DNA from 2 places in the Mitsuokella apri genome. Region 2 is predicted to be linked to the other one. Evidence: riboswitches for the same ligand, from Rfam matches in the RefSeq annotation. Region 2 holds a riboswitch; the other holds the start of a gene.
The links. A riboswitch is a leader RNA that binds a small molecule or an ion and turns the genes downstream of it on or off. The one in region 2 is predicted to bind molybdenum cofactor.
Positions count from the first base shown of each region.

Region 1: it holds a riboswitch for molybdenum cofactor, as region 2 does, so the genes downstream of both, ACE419_RS09315 (molybdopterin-binding protein) here and modA (molybdate ABC transporter substrate-binding protein) in region 2, are expected to answer to the same signal.

Region 1 covers NZ_JBHYRS010000007.1:11,342-26,233, forward strand. The annotation lists gene iorA (indolepyruvate ferredoxin oxidoreductase subunit alpha) at 1-826, shown strand, start outside; gene ACE419_RS09285 (2-oxoacid:acceptor oxidoreductase family protein) at 826-1,416, shown strand; gene ACE419_RS09290 (phenylacetate--CoA ligase family protein) at 1,443-2,678, shown strand; gene fliB (flagellin lysine-N-methylase) at 2,659-3,582, shown strand; gene ACE419_RS09300 (LysR family transcriptional regulator) at 3,626-4,522, opposite strand; gene ACE419_RS09305 (hypothetical protein) at 4,757-4,960, shown strand; gene ACE419_RS09310 (DNA polymerase IV) at 5,143-6,306, shown strand; molybdenum cofactor riboswitch at 6,352-6,479, shown strand; gene ACE419_RS09315 (molybdopterin-binding protein) at 6,540-7,571, shown strand; gene ACE419_RS09320 (molybdopterin molybdotransferase MoeA) at 7,583-8,782, shown strand; gene moaA (GTP 3',8-cyclase MoaA) at 8,793-9,782, shown strand; gene ACE419_RS09330 (molybdenum cofactor synthesis domain-containing protein) at 9,829-10,755, shown strand; gene mobB (molybdopterin-guanine dinucleotide biosynthesis protein B) at 10,768-11,856, shown strand; gene ACE419_RS09340 (formate dehydrogenase accessory sulfurtransferase FdhD) at 12,229-13,029, shown strand; gene fdnG (formate dehydrogenase-N subunit alpha) at 13,124-14,892, shown strand, end outside.
Region 2 covers NZ_JBHYRS010000001.1:304,959-319,850, forward strand. The annotation lists gene ACE419_RS01465 (metal ABC transporter ATP-binding protein) at 1-690, opposite strand, end outside; gene ACE419_RS01470 (ABC transporter permease) at 718-1,470, opposite strand; gene ACE419_RS01475 (ABC transporter ATP-binding protein) at 1,467-2,237, opposite strand; gene ACE419_RS01480 (HMA2 domain-containing protein) at 2,403-2,909, shown strand; gene ACE419_RS01485 (DUF47 domain-containing protein) at 3,070-3,696, shown strand; gene ACE419_RS01490 (inorganic phosphate transporter) at 3,689-4,681, shown strand; gene ACE419_RS01495 (ABC transporter permease) at 4,796-5,914, opposite strand; gene ACE419_RS01500 (ABC transporter permease) at 5,911-7,035, opposite strand; gene ACE419_RS01505 (ATP-binding cassette domain-containing protein) at 7,032-8,804, opposite strand; gene ACE419_RS01510 (HlyD family secretion protein) at 8,819-9,820, opposite strand; gene ACE419_RS01515 (sulfate/molybdate ABC transporter ATP-binding protein) at 9,960-11,012, opposite strand; gene modB (molybdate ABC transporter permease subunit) at 11,012-11,683, opposite strand; gene modA (molybdate ABC transporter substrate-binding protein) at 11,686-12,489, opposite strand; molybdenum cofactor riboswitch at 12,475-12,607, opposite strand; gene ACE419_RS01530 (sirohydrochlorin cobaltochelatase) at 12,751-13,746, opposite strand; cobalamin riboswitch at 13,892-14,072, opposite strand; gene sigH (RNA polymerase sporulation sigma factor SigH) at 14,105-14,851, opposite strand.

The DNA of each region.
Region 1 (14,892 bases), on a different contig from region 2:
GTTTATGAGCTGGCCGCAGGCAGAAAACGCAGAGCTGCCGGAGCCCCCGGTTTCTGTCGTGCGTCCGCCTGTCCTCTGTGCCGGCTGTCCGCACCGCGCTTCTTTTTATGCGGTCAAACGCGCGATGAAAGGGCAGAAGAGCGTTTTCTGCGGCGATATCGGCTGTTATACGCTCGGCAATGCCATGCCTCTTGACATGGTCGATACCTGTCTCTGCATGGGTGCGGGCATCAACATCGCGCAGGGCATCGGGGCGGTGACACCGGACATGAAGTGCTTTGCCTTTGTCGGCGATTCGACCTTCTTTGCCTCGTCGATTACGGGCATCATCAACGGCGTCTACAATCAGGCCGATTTGACGGTCTGCATTCTCGACAATTCAACTACGGCCATGACGGGCCACCAGCCGCATCCGGGCACGGGCCATACGATGATGGGCCAGATTGTCGACAAAGTTTCGATAGAAGATACGCTGCACGGCATCGGCGTCAAGACAGTCCGCACCGTGGACCCGCTTGACCTCAAAGCGGCGATTGCGGCAGTAAAAGAAGTCGCTGCTGAAAAAGGCGTCAAGGCCATTATCTTCAAATCGCCGTGCATCGCCCTCGTCAAGCCTTTGGGCAAAGCCGAGGTTCTGCAGGATGCCTGCCGCAAATGCAGGAAGTGCATCCGCGAAATCGGCTGTCCGGGCATTGTCGTCGAAGATAGCAAAATCATGATTGATGATTCACAGTGCACGGGCTGCGGCATCTGCGCCGATATCTGTCCGTTCGATGCCATCGAGGTCACGCCGTTTGCACATACACATAAAGGAGGGCAAAAGTGATGCAGAAAAATATCATCCTGACGGGCGTGGGCGGTCAGGGCACAGTCCTCGCGTCCAAGCTCATCGCGGCGGCATCTATGAAAAAGGGCCTGCCTGTCATGAGTGCCGAGACCATCGGCATGGCGCAGAAGGGCGGCTCCGTTTTCAGCCATCTGCGCATCGGTGAGGGGATAAAGAGTCCGATGATTCGCCGCGGCACGGCTGACCTTCTGCTGGCCTTTGAGCCGGCCGAGGCCGTACGCATGCTGCCCTACCTTAAAAAAGGCGGCATGGTCGTCGTCAATTCGCATCCCATCATGCCGGTGACGGCAGCCCTTAAGGGCACGGCTTATACGGGCAAAGAGATGGTCGCGTATCTTCAGGAACATGCCGAGCACGTGTTAGTCATCGACGGTCAGGCTGCGGCAGCCGTCATCGGCAATCCGAAGACGCTCAACGTCATCATGCTCGGCGCGGCCCTCGAGAGCGGGGCGCTGGACTTTCTGACGGAAGAGGATGTCCTGCAGGCCATCCGCGAAAAGGTCAAGCCGGCCTATGTAAAGCTCAATGAAAAAGCACTGCGCTATGCCTTTGAGCTGGCCAAAGCATAAATCTTTAATAAGGCAGGTATTATATTATGGAAATATCAAATGAACAGCTCGCTTATGTCAACGAACGCATCAAACAGCTTTTAAAGGCCGACAGCTTCTACGGCAAGCGCCTGCGCGAATACGGCATCGACCATGTGGATTCGGCAGAGGATTTTAAGAAACTGCCGTTCTCCGAGAAAAAAGACTTAAGAGACGCCTACCCCCTTGGCCTTATGAGCGTGCCGGAAGAAAAAATCGTGCGCATGCATTCGTCTTCGGGCACGACCGGCAAACCCGTCATCATCCCTTATACGCAGAAAGACGTTGACGACTGGGCCACGCAGTTTGCCCGCTGCTATGCGATGGCGGGCGTCACGAACCGCGACCGCGTACAGATTACGCCGGGCTACGGCCTCTGGACGGCCGGTATCGGCTTTCAGGCAGGCTGCGAGAAGCTCGGGGCCATGGCTGTGCCGATGGGACCGGGCAATACGGAAAAACAACTGCAGATGATGATGGACATGAAGAGTACGGTCCTCTGCGCGACGAGCTCGTATGCCCTGCTGCTTGCCGAAGAAATCGAGAAACGCGGCATTCGCGATAAGATTCATCTGCGCAAAGGCGTCATCGGCTCGGAGCGCTGGAGCGAGAAAATGCGCAAATCCATCTGCGACAAGCTCGGCATCGATGCCTATGACATCTACGGCCTAACCGAGGTCTACGGCCCGGGCATCGGCATCAGCTGCGATGCGCACGATGGCATCCATTATTGGGATGACTTCATTTATCTCGAAATCATTGACCCGCATACGGGCGAAAACCTGCCGGACGGCGAATGGGGCGAAATCGTCATCACGACGCTGAAGAAAGAAGGCGCGCCGCTCATCCGTTTCCGCACGCACGACCTTTCGCGCATCATTCCGGGCGACTGCCCCTGCGGCAGCAAGTTTCCGCGCATCGACACAATTCAGGGCCGCACGGATGATATGGTCAAGATTAAGGGCGTCAATCTCTTCCCTGCGCAGATTGAAGAAATTCTCAAGACTTTCCCCGAGGTTTCGAGTGAATATCAGATTCATATTTCGCATCTCGATGGCAAGGATACGATGCGCCTTTATGTTGAGACGAACGGCAGCGTCGACTTCCTCGAGCTGGCCAAGCGCATTGCTGAGCGCGTCAAGAGCCGCATCGGCTTTACGCCGCTCGTCAAAGTCGTCGAAATCGGCGTTCTGCCGCGCTCCGAAAAGAAGACGAAGCGCGTGATTGATACGCGTTATGAATGAGCTTACGACCATCTGGCCCGACTTTGCCCCTGACTTTTTTTGCAAGGCCAATCTCTGTCAGCACAGCTGCTGCCGCGGCTGGGAAATCGATATCGACGCCGCTGCGGCTGAGTGGTATCAGCTCCTGGACGGCAAAATCGGGGCAGAACTCCGGAAAAATATCGTGCAGGCGGAGGATGGGACGTATTCATTCCGTCTGACAAAAGACGAACGCTGTCCATTTTTGCGAAGAGACGGTCTCTGCCGCCTGATTCTGGAACTTGGCGAAGATGCCCTCTGCGAAATCTGCACGATGCATCCGCGCTTTTTTGTCCTTTGCGGTGATGTGGAGCTCGCGGGCTTTGGCCTTGCCTGCGAAAAGACGGTGGAGCTGCTGCTGGCGGAAAAAGAGCCGCTGACATTTTACCGTGAAGGAAATGAACAGGAAAAAATCACCTTTGCGGAACTTGTTTCGCAGCTCGGACTTCGGGAGAGAAATGAGGAAGATGAGTCTGTGCCATCTTTTTCCTTTCAGCCAAAGTTTGATGCGGAAAAAATCCGTCAGCTGCTCCTGCTCATGCAGAAGACAGAACCCATCGACGAAGTTTGGACGGAGCACATCCATTTTCTGCTTCAGGAAAAAGAGCGGGCAGAAAAATGCTGGCGGAAATATGCCGAGCTTTATGATGCTGCCGCTTTTGAACGCATTTTTCAGTATATTGCTTACCGTCAGCTTGGTCAGGCAGAAGATTATGGGATAAATGCCATTTGCCGATATGCCCGTAAGAATACCATGTATATCTTTCTCGAGGCAGCTGTGACAGGAAATCTCCCTGAAGCGGTGCGCCGCTGGTCGGAGCAGATCGAATACAGTGAGGAAAATACTGCGTTCTTGTTACGGACAGCGGGGAAGAGCGAAAACTAAAAAAAGACACGCCTGCATGACTTTTCATGCGGGCGTGTCTTTTTTATGCAGAGGGCACAGGGTAATCTTTCAGCAGCTCTTCGCGGATAAATTTCATGACGAGACGCAAATCCTTGGAAAGCTGCCGGTTTTTCTTCGTAATGAGACAGCTCGTCAGGGAAAGCGGCTCGTCGAAAGGGATGGTCACGACATTTTCAAGGGAGACGACGGCCTGTTCAAAAAGGATACTCGGTGCCGTATGGGCACGCAGCAGGCTGTAGAGTGTGGAAAGATGCGGGGAATAATAGAGGGCATTGAGCTCTAAATGCCGGTCGGCCATGGTGCGCGTCAAAAGGCGTGTGACAAAAAATTCTTCGGAGAGCAGGACTAAAGGACCTTTTGTGGCTTCGGCCAGACTGATGCTCTGGAGTCCTGCCAAAGGATGCCCCTTCCAGACAACGAATTTAATTGGACGCGAATTGACGCGGCGGTAATGGAGGTCCGGCAGGGTTTCGCCGTCGTAATTGACGATGGCGAGATCGACTTTTTCTTCGCGTACAAGTCGGGCCGACTCAAGGCCGGATGGTTCGACAATGTCGAGCTGGATCTCCGGATATCGCGGACAGAAGTCATTTAAAAGTCGCGGGATGATAAAAGAAGCCTGCTGCTGGGGAATGGCCATTTTCAGTTTGCCATGGCGGCGCGCCATTTCCCGCACATCATCTTCAAAGACATCGACTTCGCGCAAAAGTGCCGTGACTTTTTGGGCGAGCTTCTGTCCGTCCTGACTGATCATGATGTTGCGGCCGCTGCGAACAAAGAGATTCAGCCCCGTTTCTTCCTCAATGGTCTGGATGGCCTGACTCAGCGTCGACTGCGCGATGTGGAGCTCGGATGCTGCGTGGGTGATATTCTGCAGGCGGCAGACCGTCAAAAAATAGCGCATCTGCAAGAGTGTCATGTGAGAAATCTCCTTTCTTTTCTGTTCAATCCCCTGTAACATAATTTATATACCGTTATCGTAACGTAGTCCCATGGAAAAATCAATCGGTAAAACCGATTATAATATCAAATTTAACCGTTTTTCAAGCAGCTTTGAATATGGCATAATAAAGATGTCGAAAGAAAGAGGTTCTCAAGTAAGGCCTTCCATAATAATAGAGAGAATCTGCAAAAGAGATTGGAGTGAACCATCATGAAAACGAAAAATATTGTCTATGGTGTTATTGCAGCGGCTCTGCTCATCATGCCAGCCTGTGCAAACTTGGCTGCTGCTGGTACAGAAGCAAATGCCTATGGTGTAAAAGAAGCTCCAGCTATTTATACAGAAGCTTCCAGTTATGCTGGCAACACGATGTCCGCTGACCTCATGCTCGAGCAGCCGGCCGCAGACCGTTAATTTCATTTTTTGCATACCCTCCGCAGGCGGTTCCCCACAAACAGCCTGCAAAGCAGGATACCCACACAAGCAGAAGAGCTGTCTTGTACATTCCGTGTACGAGGCAGCTCTTTTTCTTGCCTGAAACCGGATACATCCGTAAAATAGAAGTGCATAGAAAGAAAAGTCAGGGGGATTGTGAGATGGCAGGAAAGAAACTCGTCATGCATGTCGATATGGATGCATTCTTTGCTTCGATTGAACAGCACGACCATGCGGAGTACCGCGGCAAACCGCTGATTGTCGGCGGTCTTTCGGGGCGCGGCGTCGTTTCGACCTGTTCGTATGAAGCGAGAAAATATGGCGTGCATTCCGCCATGCCGATTGTCAGAGCAAAGAGACTCTGTCCGCAGGGAATTTATATAGAAGGAAATTACAGGCATTACCGTGAGGTTTCGGCGGAGATTTTCGCGATTTTTGCGCGCTATGCGCCGGTCGTTGAGCCTTTGTCCATCGATGAAGCCTTCCTTGACCTCACGGGCATGGAACTTCTGATGAAGTCGCCGCGTGCCTATGCAGAAAAGCTCAAGCGGGAAATCAAAAAAAAGACGGGGCTTGTCGCCTCAGTCGGCCTCGCCCCGAATAAATTCCTCGCCAAACTCGCTTCCGACCTCGACAAGCCGGATGGGCTTGTCATCATCACGGAAGAAAACAAACAAAAAGTACTCGACCCGCTGCCCGTCAGCCGCATCTGGGGCGTGGGCAAAAAGACAGCAGCTGTTTTACAGGGCATGTACATCCGCACGATTGGGCAGCTGCGCCGAGTGCCGCGGGAAAATTTAGCGGCAAAACTCGGCGCGCATATGGCCGACCATCTGCTGCAGCTGGCACAGGGCATCGATAACCGCGAAGTTGCTCCGCGCGAGCCTGCCAAATCCATTGGCAAGGAAGTGACTTTTCCGAGGGATATCCATGGCGATGCGGATGTAGAAAAAGTTTTGCTGGCCCTGGCGGAAAAAGTCGGCTACCGCCTGCGAAAGCAGGCACTTAAAGGACGTACCATACAGCTGAAGCTCAGGCTCGGCAATTTCCAGACGTATACGAGGAGCCGGACACTTTATGAGGCGACCTGTTACGATGAGGAAATTTATCAGACGGCGCGGGAACTTTATCGGGGGATGCACGTGCAGCAGGGCATTCGTCTGCTCGGGATTTCGGTTTCGGGGTTTGATGACTCCGGCAGCATGTCGCTCTTTCACGATGAAGCGCGCAAAGAGAATCTTTATGCTGCCATCGATAAAATCAAGCAGCGCTTTGGTGAACAGGGCATCACGAAGGCGCATCTTCTCAAACATGATGAAGTGTGAAAAAAGTTATAGGAAAGCAAGTCTGAATTTGTTACAATAGATAAAGATATCATACGACTCCGAGCGAAATCCGCTACGGCCGTCTTCATGGGGATGGCTATGCGGACGAGCCAGGGTTTCGGTGGAAACGCCGGGGCCTTCCGTGATTGAAAAGGGGCGAATGTAAGGGGCGAAGACCATCCTTTTGCAATTGCGGAGGGGTGGTCTTTTTATATAGTTAGGAGAATGGCGCAATGAAAGAAATGAAAACGGTCGATGCGGTGGGACAGGTACTCTGTCAGGATATCACGCAGATTATCCGCGGCGTGACGAAGGATGCGCGTTTTCGCAAGGGCCATGTGATTGCGGAAGAAGATATTCCTGTGCTGCTGTCGCTCGGCAAGGATCACATCTACATCTGGGATGAAGATGATACAGAGATGCATGAGAACGAAGCGGCCGATGTCCTGCGTCAGCTCTGCCAGAATGAGCATATGAGAGCGACAGAGCCAAAGGAAGGCAAGATTGAGCTTGTCGCAGAATGTGACGGTGTCTTTCAGATTGATGAGGACCGTTTTGATGCGGTCAATGACCTCGATGACATCACGATTGCGACGCTTGCGCAGAATATGCCCGTAAAGAAAGGCACGAAGCTTGCAGGCATGCGCGTGACGCCATTGTTTATCGCACGGGAAAAAATGGAAGAGGTGCGCCGCGTGGCAGGCGATAAGCCGCTTCTCCGTCTGCTGCCGTATCGCAAAGACCTCAAAGTCGGCGTGGTCACGACGGGGACGGAAGTTTTTCTCGGCCGCATTAAGGACACGTTCACACCGGTCATTGAAGCCAAGCTCAATAAATTTGGCCTGACTATAAGTGAACACAGACTTTCTGACGATGTGACAGAGCATACAAAAGCGGCCATCACGGAACTCCTTGACCTCGGCATGGACATCATCCTCTGCACGGGCGGCATGAGCGTCGACCCTGACGACCGCACGCCTGCAGCCATCCGCGATGCCGGCGTCAAGATCGTGACGTACGGGGCACCGGTGCTGCCGGGCGCGATGTATCTCTTGGGGTATGCGGAACGCGAAGGCCGCACGGTCACGGTCATGGGCCTGCCGGGCTGTGTCATGTACGATAACGCGACGGTTTTTGACATGATTCTGCCGCGCGCCATTGCCGGTGACAAGGTAACGCGCCGCGAAATCCGCCATTTCGGCATTGGCGGCCTCTGCATGCGCTGCAAGGTCTGCCATTATCCGATTTGCCCGTTCCAGAAATAAGCGAGGTATTTATGCAGGACATTTCATTAGAGCAGGCCATCGAAGTGCTGCTCGAGCATACGAAAAAAATCGAACGGACGGAAGAAGTGCCCATTTTGGAGGCCTTGGGGCGCGTGCTGGCCGAAGATGCCGTTGCCTCGTTTGACAATCCGCCGTTTGACCGTTCGCCGCTGGATGGCTATACATTTGCGTCCGGCCGGACAAAAGGTGCAACAAAGGAGAATCCTGCTTCGTTTGCTATTATTGGCGAAGAATGTGCAGGCGACTTCTTTGCAGAAGCGGTTCCTGCGGGCTCGGCCCTGCGCCTGATGACGGGCGCGGCCATTCCTCGTGGCTGTGACTGCGTCGTGCGTCAGGAGGATGTGACGATAGAAAATGGCCGACTGCTCGTGCCGTATGAACTCCATCATCACGAGAATTACTGCTTTGCCGGCGAAGACGTCAAAAAGGGGACGCTGCTTGTAAAAAAAGGCACGGAGCTTACGGCTGCGCACCTCGGCGTACTCGCGAGCCTCGGCTTCGGCAAAGTCAAAGTCCTGGCGCGCCCGCGCATTGCAATCGCGAGCACGGGCGATGAGCTCGTACTGCCGGGCGAGCCTTTGCAGCCCGGAAAAATCTACAACAGCAATCTTTACGTCTTAGCGGGACGTTTGCAGGAAATGGGCTTTCGGCCGGAAGTTCTCGGTATTCTGCCTGATGACGTCAATGAGGCTGCCGCATTTATCGACAGCTGGCGCGGCAAGGTCGACCTGTTCCTGACGACGGGCGGTGTTTCGGTCGGCAAGAAGGACATTATGCACGGTGTCGTCAAGAAAATCGGCACACGCCTGTTCTGGCGCGTCTGCATCAAGCCGGGAGCACCTGTCATCGCGTATACGGCGGGCGATATGCTCGGCATCGCGCTTTCGGGCAATCCGTTTGCTTCCTATGCGACGTTTGAGCTTTTGGTAAGACAGGTACTCTCGAAATTCTCGGGACGTACAGATGTCTGCTATACGCCTGTGGAAGGCTATTTGGCCGACAAATTCCCGAAGCCGAGTTATGGCCGCCGCTTTATCCGCGCGCACTATGCAGATGGCGTTTTCAAGATTCCATCGCAGCACGATTCGGGTTCGCTGTTTTCGGCTGCCGGCTGCAATGCGCTCATCGATATTCCTGCTGGCACAGGGCCGTTGCCGGCTGGTTCGCGTGTCAAAGGTGTTCTTTTGTGAGGAAACGCTCATGTACGATCAGTATAAACGGAAAATAGAATACGTGCGCATCTCGCTGACGGACCGCTGCAATCTTCGCTGCCGCTACTGCATGCCCGAAGAGGGCATCGAAAAAATGCGCCATGAGGACATCCTGACGTTTGACGAAATCATCCGCATCGTGCGGGGCCTTGCCGCGCTTGGCGTGCGCAAGGTGCGGCTGACGGGCGGCGAGCCTCTCGTGCGCCGCAATATCGTCGAACTTGTGCGCGAAATTCATAAAATTGAGGGCATTCGGCAGATTGCCCTGACAACGAACGGCGTTTTGCTGGCCGATCTGGCAGATGAACTCGTCAAGGCGGGGCTTACGGGAGTCAATATCAGCATCGACACCCTGAAGGCTGCCACCTTTGCGGATATCACGCGGCGCCCTGTTTTTGCGCGTGTGGAAGCGGGCATTGAGGCTGTGCACGAGGCGGGGCTTCGAGATGTCAAGTTCAACTGTGTGCCGATACAGGGCGTCAATGAGGCGGAACTGCCAGCTCTCGTCGAGCACTTCACGCATCTTCGTCCTTGGAAATTCCGCTTCATTGAGCTCATGCCGATTGGCTGTGCGTATGAAGCCGGACTCAAGGGCATTCCTATGGCAGAAGTTCGTCAAACCCTGGAAAATGCGTTTGGCAGGCTTCGTCCTGTGCCGGCAGCTTCCGGTGTATGCGGACCTGCTGCGTATTATCAGGCTGCCGGTTTTCGCGGACAGGTTGGCTTCATCGACGCGATGGAGCATAAATTCTGCTCATCGTGCAATCGCGTGCGCCTGACAGCGGAAGGATTTTTGAAACTCTGCCTCAACGCAAAGACCGGCCTTGATTTAAGGTCACTGCTGCGTTCCGGTATCAGTGATGAAAATCTGCGGCTGGCCCTGCAGCAGGCGATTTATCATAAGCCGGAAGAGCATTTTTTTAAGACCGCTGCGTATCAGGAAAAGGACAGCCGCGCCATGTATCAGGTCGGCGGCTGATTTCATAAATAGTGAGTATCGAGTATAGTATAATGGAGGATTTCTCATGGGAACAATCAAGGCACTCTGCATCAGCGAAAAAAAAGGCACACTCAAGACGCCGATTCACAAGGCCCTCTTTCATACGGAATGGGGCATGGTCGGGGATGCTCATGCGGGCCGCTGGCATCGTCAGGTCAGTCTCTTGGGCTTGGCGGAGATTGAAGAATTCCGCAAACGCGGCGTCGATGTCAAATTCGGCGCCTTTGGCGAGAATATTGTTGCGGATGGTTTTCGTTTCAAGGAGCTGCCAATCGGTACGCGCCTGCGCGCCGGCGATGTTTATCTGGAAATCACGCAGATTGGCAAGCAGTGTCATAAGAGCTGTGCCATAAGGAGTCAGGTCGGCGACTGCATCATGCCGCGCGAGGGTGTTTTTGCGCGCGTGCTGCATGGCGGCTGGCTTGAAGAAGGCGACGAGCTCGAGCTCTTTACGGGCAAACTGCCTCTCGATGCGGCCATCATCACGGCCAGCGACAAGGGCAGCAAGGGACTGCGCGAAGACACGAGCGGAGCAAAAGTACAGGAAATGCTCGAAGCGGCCGGCTACACCGTGGCAGAGAAAATTATTCTGCCGGACGAGCAGCAGGACATCGAGCACAAAATGCGTTCGTTTGGCGACCTCGGCATCGGTCTCGTCGTGACGACGGGCGGCACGGGCTTTTCCGTGCGCGATGTGACGCCGGAGGCGACACTGGCTGTCTGTGAGCGTTTAGCTCCCGGCATTCCCGAGGCCATGCGTGCACTCTCTATGCAGGTCACGCACCGTGCGATGCTGAGTCGCGCGCAGGCCGGCATTTACAAGCGTACGCTCATCGTCAATCTGCCGGGCAGCCGCAAGGCCGTCGAGGAATGTCTGGGCTTTATCCTGCCGGAACTGCAGCACGGCCTTGATATCCTGCGCGGCGATGCGAGCGAATGTGCGCGCAAATAAGAGGGTGACAGCGTGAATTTTTCGGATATTGCCCTGCTCATCATCGCGGGCGGCAAAAGTTCGCGTATGGGCAGGGACAAGCGCTTTTTGTCATTTGCCGGCACGGGACTGTTGGAGCGCCTATGCGTAAAAGCCGCCAAGCTGCCTTTTGCGGAACGTTTCCTCTGCGTGGAACAGGAAACGCCGGAACTCATGGCTTTGGCAAAAAAATTTCAGCTGACTGTTGTGACGGACTCGCGTCAGGGCAGGGGGCCGATGGAGGGCATCAGCCGCGGCCTTGCTGCTATGAGGGAAAAATATGCACTGGCCGTTTCCTGTGATATGCCGTTTCTGTCTCTTGAAAAATTGTCCGTCCTTTTGACAAGAGCGGCAGACGATGACGCCTTTCAGGCTGTTCTGCCTAAGACAAAACGCTGGCAGCCACTGGCGGCGCTGTATCACCGCGATATGGCGAAAGCCTTTGCGGAAGCTCTGCAGCAGGGCGATAACAAGCTTGGTCTGGTCATTGCGGACATGCCGCATGCCTGCGTCGATTTTTCTTCTGAAATTGACTTTTTCAATGTCAATACCATGGCCGACTGGCGTCTGGCCTGCGGCCGCATGGCCAATGAGGGCCGCAGGGTGCCGCTCGTAACGATTTCCGCGCCGGTGTCAAACACGGGCAAGACGACATTCATCGAACGGCTCATCCCGAGGCTCCGGCAGAGAGGCACCCGTGTCGGCGTGGTCAAGGGTGACTGTCATGGCTACGATGTCGATGAAAAAGGCAAGGACAGCTGGCGTTTCAAGGAAGCCGGGGCCAGCGGCGTCGCAGTGGTTTCTCCCAATGGTTATTTCATCGAGCAGAAAACGGAAAAGCGGGCAAATCTCGTGGAAATTGCCGGCAGACTGCAGGACGTGGACCTCGTGCTCATCGAGAGCCGCCGCCACGGCACGGCGCCCATCATCACCTTATATCGTGATAAAGGGGAATTGCTGCTCAGTGACGATACGGCAGTGCTTTTCAGCAAGCGGAAACAATTCATCGAGGGTGTATACGAATGCTCAATCGATGATATGGAAACAGCAGCACGGATCATTCTTTTTCTGATGGGGAGCTAAACGACGGAAAATTTTTTTGAAAAAGAATAAGGTGAAGATATACGGAAAAGGCATTAGTTTTTTGCTTACAGCAAGGCTAATGCCTTTTTTATTTATAAAGATAAGAGCACAGCAAAACGTTATGATATTTATCAATAATTCATGATAAACATCACAATTTCGGGCATATAAATATAACAATAAGCTTTTGGCGATACCTTTAGGCAGTGAAAAGCCCCATTTTGGCTGAGATAGGAAGAACATAACGGAAAAAGCTGTCATGAAAATGTGAAAAAAAGTTGTTTACGAATGCAGGAAAACGTGAGATAATAAATTTGCAATATGAAATAAGATTAAACAATAATCTTAGTTAATAGTACATAGGGGGAGACTATGATGAAAGCGAGAGAGGAAGAACTCATTGATTATCCGGTCATCCGTTACGTGAGTCAGCAGGATTCTTTCATTGACGACCATAAATACACGTCGATGGAATGTTATCTGGATATCAATCTGAACGGCAAACGCTTCACGACGTCATTCTGCTCACCGGGGGACCATATCGATCTCGTTATTGGAATCTTGGCGCAAATGGGACAGATTCGCAATTACGACGATATTGTCAGCCTTGATATCGACGAGGAACAGCTGCAGGCAGATGTCATGACGACAAAAGATGCTCAGGCATGGGCAGCCAATAACGCCAGTGACCCGCGCTATTTCCGCGCCCGCCAGATTCTCGGCTGTGAGCCGGAGAAAATTTTTGAACGTCCGCGCGATGTGCGTTTCAAGGCCAGCGATATTTTGGCCTGTGCCGATAAGCTTTTGGCGGAGCTCGCCGCGACGCATGAAAAGACAAACGGCGTGCACAGCGGCATCATCTGGGATCAGCAGCAAAGAAAGATTTTGGTGTTCCGCGAGGACATCGGCCGTCATAACGTCTTTGACAAACTGTACGGCTGGACGCTGCGCCATCATATCGACATCACGGATAAAATCATCATCTTTAGCGGCCGCTGCTCTTCAGAGATGATGATGAAACTTGGCCGCATGGGCATCTCTACGGTCGCAGCGAAGTCCGTGCCGACGACGCTTTCGCTGGCTTTGGCCAAAAAGCTTGGTATCACCTTAGTGGCACGCATGGCACCGGGCAGTTTCTGTGTTTATACGAATCCGGAACGCATCGTTTGCTAAGCAAAAAATTTTACCATGATATATAAATTTTTATTATAATATAGCGTAAATTATATTTACATAAATTATATCTTATATAAAGGAGAGAGATAAGATGGATTTGAGCAGACGCGATTTTCTCAAGGCTGCTGGCATTGGCGGCATCAGTCTGGCATTTTCCAGTCTCGGTTTTGACCTGCAGGAGGCCAAAGCGGCGGCACACACGTTTAAGCTCAAGGGAGCGCGCGAATTCACCTCAATCTGCCATTTCTGCGCCTGCGGCTGCGGCGTTGTCGGTTATGTCAAGGATGGCAAACTCATCCAGCTCGAAGGTGCTGTAGACAGCCCGATAAACCGCGGTGCCCTCTGCAGCAAAGGCCTCGGCTATGCCACGATTCCAAATTCCAAAGAGCGTGCGACAAAACCTTTGTACCGCGCGCCGGGCAGCGACCATTGGGAGGAAATCAGCTGGGATGAGGCCATTGACCGCGCAGCCAAGGCCATGAAGAATGCCCGCGAAAAGGGTTGGAAGCAGACCGAAGAAATTGACGGCCAGACGTATGAGGTACGCCGCACAGACGGTCTCTCCTTTATTGGCGGCTCGCAGATTAACAACGAAGAATGCTATCAGAACATCAAGATGGCCCGTGCTCTCGGCGTTGTCTACATTGACAATCAGACGCGCGTCTGCCATGCCAATACGCCGCCGGCCATGGGCGCCGCTTTTGGCCGTGGTGCCATGACGAATCCATGGGGCGACCTCAAGAATACGAAGCTCGTCTGGATTGAGGGCTCGAACCTTGCGGAATGTCACCCGATGGGGCTTAAGAATGTCATGAAGGCACGTGAGCAGAACGGCACGAAAATCGTCCATGTCGATGTGCGTTACACGCGTACCTCGAAGATTGCCGATGACTTTTTCCAGCTGCGTCCGGGCACGGATATCGCGTTCATGGGCTACATCATTTCGCAGATGCTCGAGACGGGCAAGTTCGACAAGGATTATGTCCTGCGCAATACGAACGGTGCCTGCCTGCTGCGCGATGATTTCAAATTTGACGATGGCCTGTTCTCCGGCTTCGATGAAGCGAAGAAATCGTATACGAATACGGAGACTTGGGGCTATGCCCTCGGTGCCGACGGCAAACCGCAGAAGGCAAATGACCTTTTTGCCCCGAATACGGTGCTTTCGCGCCTCAAGGAATTCTACAGCCGCTATACGGTCGAGATGGTCTCGAATGTCACGGGTATGCCGGCTGAAGACATTGAGCGGGCAGCCGGCATCTGGGTCAATCATGAGGGTCCTGCCATCATCATGTACGCTCTCGGTATGACGCAGCACACCATCGGCGTGCAGAATATCCGCTGCTTTACGATCATGCAGCTCCTCAAGGGCAACATCGGCATCCCGGGCGGCGGCATCATCGCCATGCGCGGACAGCCAAACGTGCAGGCTTCGACGGACTTTGGCATTGAGTTCAACATGCAGCCGGGCTATCTCGTCGCGCCGACGCATAAGACGAACACCCTTGCGAAGTGGACGGATGCATACGGTACGTTCCGCCGCAAGTGGTATGTCAATATGACGAAAGCGTGGTTTGGCGAGCATGCGACGGCTGAAAATGACTATGGCTTCAATTACGGTGCCATCCGCAATGCCAATCACCCGGACTCCATTTACGCGATTTTCGAGGATGCCTACCGCGGCACGATGCATGCCCTGTATCTCTGCGGCCAGAACCCGCATGTCACGAATGCCAACGCCGGCATGGTTCATGACGGACTCTGCAAGATGGATTCTCTCATTGCACAGGATATCTTTGTCAATGAGACGGCCGAGTTCTGGAACCGTCCGGGCGACAATCCTGCGGATATCCAGACGGA
Region 2 (14,892 bases):
GCCCTTGTTCATCAGCACGACCTGGTCTGCGTGCTTTGCGACCATGTTGAGGTCATGCGAAATCAGGATAATCGCCATATCCTCCTTTTCGCGCAGATCCGCGACAATCTCATAGAAAAGCTCAAGCCCGTTCTGGTCGACACCGGACACAGGCTCATCGAGCAGCAGCAAATCCGGCATCGGGTCAAGAGCGAGCGCGAGAAGCACGCGCTGCAGCTCGCCGCCCGAAAGCGCGCCAAGTCTGCGGTCGATGAGGTGTGCCGCACGCACGCGCTCAAGGCTTTTGAGGACGCGCGGGCGCAGGGATTTTGCCGAGCACAGCCAGACAGGCCGGCGCGTCAGGCAGGCCATGAAGATATCCATGACGCTCGTCGGCGAGCTCACGTCAAAGCGCAGATACTGCGGCACGTAGCCGATGACGGGATGGCCCGTATGCTTGCCCTTGGCATCGACATAATGGAGCTTGCCCGCATGCGGCACCTCGCCGAGGATGGCCTTCAAGAGCGTGCTCTTGCCGGCGCCGTTCGGGCCAATGAGGGCCGTGAGCTGCCCGCAGTGGATGTGGATATTGACATGGTCAAAGATGGTCAGACGGCCGATCTTGACCGAAAAATCCTCGATTTTCGTGCAGCAGAGCTTTGTGCAGTCTGTGCACGACGAGGCATGATGATGCAGGATGGTCTTAAACAAAATACGTTCCTTTCTATTATATATGCTTTATTCTGTGAGCCGGCGAAAGGCGCGGCTGCCCCAGATGAGCCCGATAAAGGCATAAGCGAATAACACGAGCAGGGAAAGCATCGATACTTCCGCATCGCTGCCGAGGCCGCGCAGGAGATAACTCGTATGCGTCAGCGGCAAAAGCTCGATAAAAAAGCGTACAAACGCAGGCAGTGTCTGCGTCGAGAAAAACGTGCCGCAGAGGAAGGACATCGGCAGCAGGATGTACGTATTGACCTGTGCCATCTCTTCATACGTGCTGATCTTCATTGCCGCTAAGAAGCCAATCTCGGCAAAAACAATGCAATTGAGCACGAGAACCAGCAGGAAAAGCGGCGTCATCGAAAAATGTGCCCCAAAAAGCAAAGCGAGCACAACAATGATGGCCGAGGAAATCAAGGCGCGCAGCACGGCAGCCAGCACCTTGCCGATGAGGAAGGCATCGGGCCAGATTGGCGCGATGATGTATTCCTCAAGGCTCTTATGATAAATTCGCTCGGCATGCACGGGCGTGATGCTGTTGAAGCTGATATTCATCGAGTTCAGGGCGAGGATGCCCGGCACGAGGAAATCGAGGTACGAGCCCGCGCCGACATCGATGCTGCGGCCGAGGCCCCAGCCAAACGCCACAAGGTAGAGCATCGGCGCGACCATGCGCGACAAAATGAATTTGGTCATACGGCGCCTTAAAACGACCCAGTCGCGCCAAAATACGGTCCAGATATCCAAAAGGTTGTTCCGGATGTTCATCTTCTGCCCCCTTCGCGCTTGTCTTTTTCCGCCGTCAGCGCCAAAAAGACTTCCTCAAGATTCGGCAGGTCCATCTTTTCACGCAGATGTGCGGGCGTATCGAGGTCGACGAGCTCGCCTTTCGCGAGAATCGCCACGCGGTCGCAGAGGGCTTCGGCCTCTTCAATATAATGCGTCGTCAGGAAAACCGTCACGCCGTTTTTTGCCATATCGCGCACGAGCGACCAGATGCGGCGCCGGACCTGCGGGTCAAGAGCCACGGTCGGCTCATCGAGAAACAGGATGCGCGGTTTGTGTATGAGTGCGCGCATGATGAGCAGGCGGCGCTTCATGCCGCCCGACAGCCGGCGCACGCCGTCGTTGATGACATCCGTGAGCTCGACATAGCGCAGGAGCTCCTCGATGCGCGCTTCGCGTTCCTTTTTGCCCATATGATGGAGTCTTGCGTGCAGTTCGAGGTTTTCCCCGACCGTGAGGTCCTGATCGAAATTGACATGCTGCGGCACGACGCCGATAAGCGATTTGATTTCCCTGGCATTCGTACTCGTATTGAGCCCGTCGTAGAGAATCGTGCCGCCCGTCGGCTTTGTCTGCATGGTCATCATGCGGATGGTCGTGGTCTTGCCGGCGCCATTCGGGCCCAAGAGGCCGAAGATTTCTCCTTTTTCTACGGACAAAGTCAAATCCCTGACCGCAGTTTTCCAAATTTCTTTCCCGGACTTATCTTGATGCGGGAATTTCTTGACAAGGTGGTTGAGTTCTATCATATCAATATAAACTGCCTTTCTCTGCAGCCATGCTGGCATGCATACAGTACCTTTTATTTTCGCACAAAATTTTCTATCTGAAAAGGTGTTTGGAGAGGATTTCCCCAAAAGACGGCGAATAATTCTCATATACCGAAAACAGGCTTCGGTCAAGGAGGAATCTTTATGAGTGTACGTGAAGTAAATGAAAAATTTAAGCGGCTGCCTCTCGGCCTGCCCCTGACGGTCAGCGGCCTTGCGACCATCGCGACGATTTTTGCCGGCAAGAAAGTCCACATTGCCTGCGGCGCGGTCTGGGGCGCTCTGTCCATCCTGCACGGCCTGCAGCACGCCGGCAAGATGAAACACGATGTCACGAGCATCGTGGGACGCACGGCCAAAAAAGCTGCGGACAAGGCCGAGGATATTTCCCTGCACGCCTTCCTCGCCGGTACGGACATCCAGAGCTATCTGCCCGGCCGCGTGCGCGTCTACAATCTCGCGCTCGCCGGCAACGAAAAACTTGCGAAGCAGCTGACCGATTTCGTCAAGTCATTTGCGGGAATCAAGGATGCACTTGTCTCCCTGCCGACCGGCGGCATGCTGATCACCTACGAGCCGGAAACGCTGCGCAAGAATCCGCACCTCGCCCATGTCGAAAAATTCATCGCCGAGCACGCCAAAATCAAATAATTTGGCTGCTCTATTTTTAAAGACTGCTGTCTGCTGACGGCAGTCTTTTTTATTCGGAATGAATTTCATTTCTTAATTGTTAACAAGATGTTAACAAATCCTTTGCAATTCGCCTGACGATACCTGTTAGACTGAAGGCAAATACAAAGGAGGAAACATAATGTTCAGTATCAGTAACAAGCATGAGGAGTTCTTTGACTACCTGATGGAAAACGCCGAGAATTTTCACCGCGGGGCTCTGATTGCGCAGGAAGCCATGACCGATATCAAGAAGCTGCCGCAGCATCTCGATGACATCGTCAATCTCGAGCATAAATCCGACGCGATTAATCAGGATATCATCCACAAGCTGTCGGTCATCTTCATCACACCGATTGACCGCGAGGACTTTTACCGCCTTACCTGCCATCTCGAGGAATGCATCGACTGCCTGCAGGGTGCCCTGATGCGTCTGAACATGTACCATATCGATACGCTGATTTCTTCGGCCGGCAAAATCATGGCCCAGATCGTCACGATGTCGGAGGAACTCAAGGTCCTGTTCTCCCTGCTGAAGAACATCGACCGCAATGAAGCCGAGCTCATGGCCCGCGCCGACCACCTCGGCAAGCTCGAATCCGAAGTCGACCACATCTACCGCGAAGAGATTTCCGACCTGTTCGATGGCACGAAAGACCTTTTCGATGTCATCCGCTGGAAAGATATTTTAGCTACGCTTGAAGATACGGCCGACAAAGTCGAAGAACTCTCCAACATCATTAAAGAGGTGACGATGAAGTATGCCTGATACGTCACTCATCATCCTCGTCGTCATCCTCGCGCTGACTTTCGACTTTATCAACGGCTTCCACGATACGGCGAACGCCATCGCGACCTGCGTCTCGACGCGTGCCATCCGCCCCGGCGTCGCCATCATTGGCACGGCTGTGCTGAACTTTCTCGGCGCCATGATTTCCACGGGCGTCGCCAAGACCATCGGCGGCGACATCGTCATGTCGGCTTCGATGATTACCGAAGTCACGATTGTCGCCGGCCTCATCGGCGCCATCATCTGGAACCTCGTCACGTGGTGGTTCGGCATGCCGTCGAGCTCTTCCCACGCCCTGATTGGCGGCATCATCGGTGCCGTCATCGTCTCGGCCGGCATTTCCGCACTCAACGGCTGGGGCATTCTCAAAATCGTCCTTTCCCTGATTATTTCCCCGGTGGCGGCGATGATCTGCGGCTACATCCTTATGAAAATCGTCTTTGCCATCTGTCATTCGTATAAACCGGCCCGCGTCAACCTCACGGCCAACCGCCTGCAGGTTCTCTCGGCCGCACTCATGGCCTTCTCGCACGGCTCGAACGATGCGCAGAAATCCATGGGTATCATCACCCTCGCCCTGCTGTCCGGCGGTTTCATCGGCACACTTGAAGTACCGGATATCGTCAAACTGCTCTGCGCTGCGGCCATGGCCTGCGGCACGAGCGTCGGCGGCTGGAAAATCATCCGCACAGTCGGCGGCAAAATCTTCAAGATGCATCCGATTCACGGCTTCGCTGCCGACCTCAACTCCTCGCTCGTCATCTTTTCCGCTACGCTCATGCATCTGCCGGTTTCCACGACGCACGTCGTCTCCGGCTCCATCATGGGCGTCGGTTCTGCCGAGCGTGTCAAAGCTGTTCATTGGGATGTTGCACGCCAGATGGTCACGGCCTGGGTCATGACCATCCCCTGCACCGCCCTGATGGGTGCGCTCTCGTACCTCGTGGTACACACATTCTTCTAATTTTGCCCATCCTTCATTTCTTATTTCTTTCACATTTCTCAAACACAAAGACACGCTGTGCCGCGTTGGCGGTCAAGCGTGTCTTTGTGTTTTATGCAAAATAAATGACTGAAATTACGTTGTCTTATGGCGGAACAGCCAGCCGGCCAGCGGCATCGTCAGAGCCGCGACGGCCACCATCGGCACGAAGTCGCCGGCAATCTCCGTGAGCCCTGCACCCTCCAGATAAATGCGGCGCACGGCATCGATGACAAAGCGCATCGGGTCGGCATACGTGATGACCTGCAGAAACTCCGGCATGTTGTTGACCGGCGTCACGAGGCCCGACAGCAGCACCATCGGAATCATGAGCACGAGCAGATAGACGAGGACCTGCTGCATGTTCTTCGCGACCGACGAAATGGAAAGGCCAAGCCCCGTCGTGCTGACCATGAAGATAAACAGCGTCAAAAACAGCGTGAACAGACTACCGGCAAACGGTACCTCGAACCAAAACCGCGCAATGAGGAAGACCATCGCGGCCTGAAACAGGCCGACGAGCACCGGCGGCGTCGCCTTGCCGATGAGAATTTCCGTCGGCGAGAACGGCGTGACGAGCAACTGGTCAAACGTCCCCTGCTCACGCTCCTTCGCAATCGAGAGGCCCGCGAGGAACATGACCTGCACAAAGGCAATCATCGCGAGGAAGGAAGGCAGGAACGTCCAGCGCGAGAGCTGGTTCGGATTGAACCACGTGCGCGTCTCGATGGAAACGGGCAGGCTGGCATAGCCTTTTTCCTCACTCCACGAAGCGGCAATCTGCGTGATGTAGCTCTTGACCATGCCCGCAATCATCGGATTGCGCCCATCCGTGATGACCTGCACGGGAGCCTGTTCCCCATGTTCCAGTTTTTTCTCGAAGTCTTCGGGCACAATGACGCCGCCGAGGACGTCACCGGCATCGATGAGCGTGCTGACTTCCTGCACATTGCCGCAGACCGCATAGCACGAAAACGTCGGAGCACCGGCGATATGTGCAAGAAAATCACGCGAAGATGCTGTCGCCGAATTGTCGACGACGGCATACGGCACTTCCTCGATATTGTAATTGGCCGCATAGCCGAACAAAAAACCTTCAATAATAACCGGCATGACCAGCTGCGTGCGCATGCGCGGGTCCTTAAAAAGCGACAGCAGCTCTTTCTGGCAGATGAAATAAAGATGGCGCAGGAAACGCTGCAGCGAAAAATTCATGGCTCCACCTTCTTCCGCGTCATATGAAAGGCCCAGCCGAGGAAAAACAGCGCAAATAAGACGAGAATCGCCGTGTCGCGCGCAATGAGCGGCCAGTAATTGCCCGACAGAAACAGCGATTTCATGAGCTCGAGGTAATACGTCGTCGGGATAAGGCTGCTGACGACGCGAATCGCCGCGGGCTCCGCGTGCAGGTCAAACAGGAAGCCCGACAGCACGACCGACGGCAGGAAGCTGATCATCAGCGAGACATGGCACGCGAGGAACTGATTTTTCGTCAGGGCTGAGATGACGAGGCCAATGCCAAGCGATACGACGAGGTAGAGCATCGACTCGCCGATAATCAGTACGAGCGAACCGCGCATCGGCAGGTCGTAAAGTTCACGGCCAACCACCAGACAGAGCAGCATGCCAATCATGGCGATGACAAAGTACGGAATGGTCTTCGCGAGAATCAGCTCCAAAATCTTCATCGGCGTGACAAAAAGCGACTCAAACGTACCGCGCTCCCATTCGCGCGCCATGACGACGGAAGTCAGGAACACGCCGCTGATGGTCAGCACGAGCATGAGAATGCCCGGCACGTAAAACCACGTGCTCGTATTCGCATCATTGAACCAGATGCGCGGGACAATCTCGATGCCGCCGGCCGCCAGGCCGTGCTTCGCGCCTTCTGACGCGGCCCACGTCAGGATGCCCGCTTCAAAATACCCCTGCGCACTCATGGCCGTCGTCGCTTCCGTGCCGTTGAGGATAACCTGCAGTTTGCCTTTGCCCTCGGCAAAACGCGCCGAAAAGTCAGGCGGCACGACGAGCATCGCATCGACCTTGTGCTTTCGTATCATCGCTTCGCCTTCCTGCAGGGACGGGACAAAGACGGGCTGAAAATACTCTGAGCCCTGCGTAAAGCTCACGGCCTGACGCGCGAGCGGCGAGCTGTCCTCGATGACCACGGCCGTGGGTACATTCTTGACATCAAGGCTCATGCCATAGCCAATGATGAGAATGAGCACCAAAGGCAGGACAACGCCCAAAGCCAGACTGCTGTTGTCGCGCAGGAGTTCGCGCGTCTCCTTGCGTATGAGCGCGAGCAGACGCCGCCAGAATCCACTTGTCATCATGACTCCGCCCCCTTTGCTTCATTTTTCTCAGCACGCGACCTTTCAACAATGGCCACAAAAATATCGTCCATCGTCGCCGCGCCTAAATGCATGCGCTGCCGGATTTCGGCCGGACTGCCGAGCACGAGCATTTTGCCGTGGTCCTGTATCATGAAGCGGTCGCAGTATTCGGCTTCTTCCATGAAATGCGTCGTGATGATGATGGTCGTGCCTTTCTCTGAAAGAGCCGTGATTTCACGCCAGAACGTGCGGCGGGCCAGCGGGTCGATGCCGCTCGTCGGTTCATCAAGGAATAATATCTTGGGCTCGTGGATGAGAGCCGCGGCCATCGAAAGGCGCTGCTTATAGCCGCCCGGCAGGCTGCCGGCCGCGTGGTCCGCCACGTCCTGCAGATGGAATTCCTGCATGACCGCCTGAATACGCTCGTAAAGATGCGCGCCAAAAAGGCCGTAGGCCCCACCAAAAAACCGCAGATTCTCATAAACAGAAAGGCTGCTGTATAAGGAAAATTTCTGCGCGACATAGCCGACTTTCGCGCGCGCCTCGATGCGCGCCGTGCGCAGATTGACACCCGCGACCGAGAGTTTGCCGCTCGTCGCCGGCAAAAGGCCGCAGAGCATGCGGAACGTCGTGGTTTTGCCCGCGCCGTTTGGGCCGAGCAGACCGAAGACCTCGCCGCGGTGAACGGAAAACGAAGTATGCGAGACGGCCGTAAAGTCGCCGAACTTGCGCACAAGGTCCTGTACTTCAATCTCCACAGGCGCATCCATCGGGGAACGGCCCGAAAATGCACCCATATTTTCGGCTGAGGCAGCGGCCTGACTTACAGGCTGTCCTGCCTTGTTTTCATCCTCTTTGAGAAGCGTCATAAAACCGTCCTCAAGGCGCGGCTCGATGGCCTCTGCCCTTAAGGAACGACGCTTTAAAGGCGCCAGCTCGTCCGGATTTCCGCGCGTGATGAAGCGCACGACACCGCCCGACGGCACGGCATCGATGACGTCTTTTTCCGCGAGCAGACGGCTCTGCAGCGAACGCAGGGGCATACCCGCGGGCGGCGTCACCTTGTAGCAGGTCCCCTTGGCCACCTCGCGCAGTTCATCCGGTGTGCCGATTTTCAGGAAATGGCCGTGATTGAGCACGTAGACTTTTTCGCAAAGTGCCGCTTCTTCCATATAAGCCGTACTCACGAGCACCGACAAACGCTCCTCATGAACGAGCTGCTGCAGAATCTGCCAGAGCTCGCGGCGCGAGAGCGGGTCGACGCCGACCGTCGGCTCGTCGAGCAGCAATAGCTTCGGCGAGCGCACGAGCGTACAGGCAAGGCCGAGTTTCTGCTTCATGCCGCCCGAAAGCTTGCCCGCGAGACGCTTCGTAAAAGGCGCGAGCTCCGTCATCGCGAGGAGATGCGCAAAGCGCTGCTCCCTTATATCCTGCGGCACGCCGTGCAGGTCCGCGTAGAGGTCGAGATTTTCCTGCACGGTCAAATCCTCATAGAGGCCGAACTTCTGCGGCATATAACTTAAAAGGTCCTGTACGGCCTGCGGCTTTTCCGTGACATCAAGCCCCACGACCTGCAAGGTCCCGGAAGTTTTCGTCATCAGCCCGCAGACGAGGCGCATGAGTGTCGTCTTGCCGGCGCCGTCAGGCCCGACGAGTGCCGTAAGCTGTCCTTCCGGCACCTCAAGGTCGATGCCTGACAGGGCTCTGACCTCCGTCCCATCTTTCAGGGTAAAAATCTTCGTGAGTCCCTTTGCTTCGATGATCTCCATGCGATCACCTCCGCTCAAAGTGCAATCTTGACCGTCGCAGGCATACCGAGGCGCAGGACATTATCATCATCGTCGACATAAATGCGCACCTCGTAGACGAGGGCCGTGCGCAGTTCGTCCGTCTGTACGGTCTTAGGCGTAAACTCTGCTGTGTCCGCGATGTAGCCAATCTGTCCCGTGAGGGGCTTATCCTTCTGGCTGTCAATGTAGACCTTGGCAGTCTGTCCCTCATAAATCTTGCCGAGGTCGTCTTCTTTGACATAGGCGCGGACCCATTTCTTGTCGAGCAGCGAAAGCTTAAAGACAGGCGTCGAAGGCGAGGCCATATCACCGGGTTCCAGGAGGCGCGAGCGGATGACGCCCTTCATGGGCGCGCGCAGCTCGTACTGCGAAAGCAAATATTCCTCACGCGATTTTTCTTCCTCAAGGGCCTGCAGCTGGGCTTCTGCGGCCTGAATATCCTCAGAACGCGGGCCGTTTAAAGCTTCATTGAGCGCTTCTTTGGCCTCATCGACCTCGGCCTGCTTGGCTTCGGCCTGCGAGCGCGCATTGTCGAGGTCCTGCTCGCTGACGCCCTGCACGCTGTCATAGACGGCCTGACGGCGTTCGTATATGCCCTGTGCGTTCGAGGCAGCGGCCTGCGCAGCCTTGAGTTTCTGCTGGGCCTGCGCGATTTCTTCTGAGCGCGTGCCGTTGTGGAGTTTATTGACGGTGCTCTCCTGCGCGGCGATCTGCGCCTTTGTCTTGCGCAGATTGATGTTCAGCTCATCTGTATCGAGCCGCGCGAGGACCTGTCCCTCCTCGACCGTATCCCCCTCTTCGACGAGAATATCCTTGACGCGGTCGCTCTCACGGAACGCCAGTGTCACTTCACGCACATCGACATTGCCCGAAAGCGTGAGTGTCTGGGCAGCGGCTTTTCGGGCCGCTTCTTCATGCTGCTCATAGGCATAAATCCCGACGCCGATGAGCAGTATGAGAATGACAGCAAGGATGCCCTTCTGTTTTCGTTTCATGAAAATCCCCCTCCCAATTCTTTGCGTACTGCAATTCTGAGGTCTGCCAGCAAAATAATAGTTCCGTTCCAAATAAAAAAATATCCTATTCTGCTTATAGGATATTTTTCTAGGAAGAAACATGGAAATCCTCTTTGTCTCAGGAATCCATCAAAATGATTTTTTCAGGAGGAAAATAAAGCGAGAGTTTCGCCGCCGCAATGCGCTGCCATTCCTCCTTCGGCAGCTCCCAGCGGATGCGGCGGGCATTCGTGCCGGCGCGGCGCACCATGATGAGATACGAGAACGTGTCCTCGATGACATCCGTGACTTCCATGCGGAAGATATTTTTTTCAGGGCTCTCGCCTTCTTCGCGGTAGGCAAAGAAATGCGCGCGCAGTCCGACATAGGAAAGATTTGGACTGACCTCTCCCTCCGTATGCAGGGGCAGCTGCCAGTCTTCCGCTTCCACCAGGTTATCGGCAAGTTTATGTGCCTTGGAAACATTCTTGCAGCCCGTCAAAAGCGTTGCCGCCAGCGTTTCCGGATTTTGGAAGAGTTCATCGCGCGTACGCACGGGCTGCATTTGGCCGCGGTCGATGACGGCTGCGCGGTCAGCAAGGCGGTAGACCTCGCCGCGGTCATGCGAGACGAGCATCGCGGCCCCGCCGTACGCCTTCAGCACCTCGCGGAGTTCGAGCTCGAGCTTCCATTTGAGGTAATGGTCAAGGGCCGAGAACGGCTCGTCAAGCAGGAGAATCTTGGCCTCGGCCGCCAAAATGCGCGCAAGGGCCGCACGCTGCTGCTGGCCGCCCGAAAGTTCCGCAGGATATGCCTCACCGAGCTCCGTCAAATCGAAGCGCGCGAGATTCTCGCGCACGCGCCGTTCGCGCTCCGCCTGGCTGCCCTTTGCCACAAAGCGGATATTGTCGGCAATCGTCATATTCGGGAAAAGGGCAAAATTCTGGAAGAGATAGCCGACCTGACGCTGCTGCGGCGAAAGGTTGATCCCTTTTTCGCTGTCAAAGAGCACGCGGCCGTCAAGCACGATGCGTCCCCTGTCCGGCCGCTCGAGCCCCGCGATGCACTTCAGCGTCATGCTCTTGCCGCAGCCGGATGCCCCGAGCAGGGCAAAAACCTCATCGCGCACGGCAAAATCAGCCCGCAGCGTAAAATTGCGCAGTTTCTTTTCGATATTAACAAGCAGTTCCATTACAGCCTCCTGCTCTGCGGCACACCCGTGCGCGAAATCACGATGTTCATCAGGCTGACAAAGACGAGCGAAAAAATGATGATGACCACGGCCCACTCGAATGCCAAGTCGTAGTCGTTAGCCTGCACAGCCGCATAAACCGCCGTGCTCATCGTCTGCGTGACGCCCGGGATATTGCCGGCGAACATGATGGTCGCACCGAATTCGCCGAGTGCGCGCGTAAACGCCAGCACGAGGCCGGCTAAGATGCCTGAGCGCGCATTCGGCACGAGCACATGCCAGAAAATGCGCCATTCCGAGACCCCGAGCGTGCGTGCCGCACCTAAGATATTCGGGTCAATCTGCTCAAAAGCCCCGCGCGCCGTGCGGTACATCAAAGGCAGCGAGACGATGACGGCCGCCATGACCGCAGCCTTCCAGGTAAAGACAATCGTAATATCAAACTGCAGCAGAAATCTGCCAATGAAACTGCGCCTGCCAAAGGCCAGCAGCAGAAAAAAACCAACGACGGTCGGCGGCAGAACCAGCGGCAGCGTAATAACGGCATCGGCAAGACCCTGAAACCGCCGCATGCGCGCGACGGCCAGAGCCAGGCCGATGCCGAGAAAAAATGTTGCCACCGTTGCCACCACGGCCGTTTTCAGCGTGATGAGAAGCGGTGCATATGTCATTTTCACTTTACCTCGAAACCGTATTTTGCAAAGCGTTCCTTGTTTTTATCATTCGTTACAAAAGCGAGAAAATCCTTTGCCGTATCGAGATGTTTCGTGTCCTTCAGGATGGCTGCCGGATAAATGATATCCTTATGCGTGCCCGCAGGAGCCTTGGCTGCGATGCGGACATCGCCCGAAATGGCAGCATCCGTGGCGTAGACAAGGCCGGCATCGGCTTCGCCCGAAGCGACCCAGGCGAGGACCTGACGCACATCGGAGCCATAAACGGCCTTGGCTTTGACATCATCGAGGATGCCGAGCTTCGTGAGGATTTCTTCCGAATACTGACCGACCGGTACGCCTTTCGGTTCACCGAGGGCGATATGCTGGAGCTGGCCGCTCGTCAGCTGGTCAAAGGAAGTGATGTCCTTGCCGCCTTCTTTCGGTACAATCAGCACGACCTCATTCTGCAGCAGGTCCTTGCGCGTGCCGTCAGCGAGCAGGCCCTTCTTGTCGAGGGCATCCATCTGCTTCTGCGCAGCCGAGAAGAACAGGTCGGCATTGCCGCCATTCTCGATGGCCTGCTGCAGGGCACCCGAACTGCCGTAGTTGAATACGACTTTGACATTCGGATGCTCTTTTTCGTAATCCGCACCGATTTCATTCATGACATCCGTGAGGCTCGCTGCCGCCGAAACATGGAGCTCCACAGGCTCCTGCGACGACGACGATTTCGTTTCACTGGCATTCTGACTGCCGCCGCAGCCCGTCACCAGGGCCAAAAGGCAGACCGCCATCAGGGCAAACAGTTTCTTCATATACATTCTCCTTTTCAAGAACGGAAGGAAATATCATTTCTAATATTTCCCTGTGGGTTTTACCCAGGCTCAATCTCGTAGACTCATCGTCCTTAGAGATTTTCGCTCGGAGTATCGACTTTATTATTATAGCAGAAAACTATATCACTTCACGATGATTTTTTTCACATTTGTCCGGGTTTATCGCATAAAATAAAAAATCCGCCTGCCGAGAGACGGATTTTTCAGATGTGTGATATGGAAATAAAAAGTCAGAACGACTGCAAATTATTTTGCTTCCAAAGCATTCCAAGCGTCGTTGGCGCGCTCGAGATAGAGGTCCTGGATGGCCTTGTTCTCGCCGATGCCGTGGATGTAGGCATCGACTTTATAGCCGGCGGCTTCGAGGATGGATTTATGCGAATCCGGGTCAGAGCCTGCCATATCATTGTTGGCATGGTCACCGGCGACCATCATCATCGGCATCAGCGTGACGTGCTTGATGCCATTTGCCTTGAGCTTCGGCATGACCGTCGCAAGCGATGGCCAGCCTTCGACCGTGTAGACAAAGACATTCTTGTAACCAAGCTCATCGATTTTCGCCTGAATGACGGAATAATAGGCGTTCGAAACCTGCGGCGTGCCGTGCGCCATGATGAGGATGGCATCGTGTTTGCCCTGTTTTGGGAACTGCGTGGCCAGTGCCTTGATGGTCTCCGTAACATCGTCCGGCTGGTTTTCCTGTCCCTGCCAGTACATCAGCGACGTGCCGAGCGTCATTTTCTTGAACTGGTCCTTGTAGTTCTGATAGACGCCGAGGTCGTAGTTGTACTCCATGCCTGGGATGACATCGAGCGAGACGAGCGCGACGCGGCTGTAGCCATCGGCCTTGAGCTGCTGCAGGGCTTCCTCCGGCGTCGGGAACTTGATGCCTTCTTTTTTCGCCACGCGGTCGATGATGATGTGTGACGTGTAGGCCGTCACGACCTTGACGCCCGGATGGGCAGCCTTGATGGCATTGACGGTTGCATCAATCGTCTTGGCGCGCGTGTCCTTGTACGTCGTGCCAAACGTCATGACGACAATCGCATCTTTATTGGCCGTATCTTTAAGTTCGGGGTTCTCATTCTTGAGCACGCCGATTTCTGAAGCCTGTTTCAGGGCCATCGTCGCGTTCTTCACTTCCGGATTGAGCTGGTACGAAGCCTCTGTCACAGCCTGATTCCAGCCGAAGGCAGCCGTGCATACGAGACCGGCCGCCAGCATTTTCTGCCAATGTTTCATTTTTTTCCTCCTTCGACAAACCATATAGAAATAAAAAAGGCTCTTTTCGCACGCATGCGAAAAAAGCCTTCCTATCGTAAAAAACTGTACCACAAAGACACAGCTTTGCTGATAGCAATCGCCTTCCCATCGCTCGCAGGTCGTAACGGTGATTTTCGGACAGGCAGTTCTCCTGGCTCGGTTCATCGCTCCTCTGCGCCTTCCCAGAAATTTTCCAGTGACGTAACTATGCAGATTCGCTTCCCTTACAGTGGCGGGACCGCGCCGGCTTATACCGGCTTCTCTTTTCAGCGCCATATGGCGCCACCTGTGCCCTCATATGAAATTGTCAATCATGAACTGCTGAAATCACAGAACCTCAGGGAGCAACGTCCTTGCCGCCATCGGCCGCACGCAGCCGGCGATTGATGGACGACAGCCCCTTGTAGATGGTATTGAGGTCAATGTCATCGCTGCGCGTCTCCATGTATTTCTCGAGCTTGCGCTTGACACGCTGCAGGGCATTGTCGATGCTCTTGACATGACGTCCTAGGTCTTCTGCGATTTCCTGATAGGATTTGCCATCAAGATAGCTCATGAGTACCTTCCACTCAAGGTCTGAAAGAATCTCCTCCATCTTTTTCTCGATGTCGACAAATTCCTCCTGACTGATGACAAGTTCCTCAGGGTCCGACACCTTAGCCCCCGAAATGATGTCGAGCAGTGTACGGTCTGAATCCTCGTCGTAAATCGGCTTATTGAGTGAAACGTATGAGTTGAGCGGTATGTGTTTTTGACGGGTCGCCGTCTTGATGGCCGTGATGATCTGACGCGTCACGCAAAGCTCCGCAAAGGCGCGGAACGACGAGAGCTTGTCATCGCGGAAGTCACGAATGGCCTTGTAAAAGCCAATCATGCCCTCCTGCACGATGTCCTCGCGGTCCGCACCGATGAGAAAATACGAACGTGCCTTAGCCCGGACAAAATTCCGGTACTTGTTGATCAGATAATCCAGTGCGACCTTGTTGTTATGTTCCTTGATATCAAGCAGGATTTCTTCGTCCGTCAGATTTTCATATCCACGGTACATGTCCTCCATGATATCCGTGTCTGCTGCTTCTGCCATCGCACTTTCTCCTTTTTTTATGACAAACACGTATCCTTATA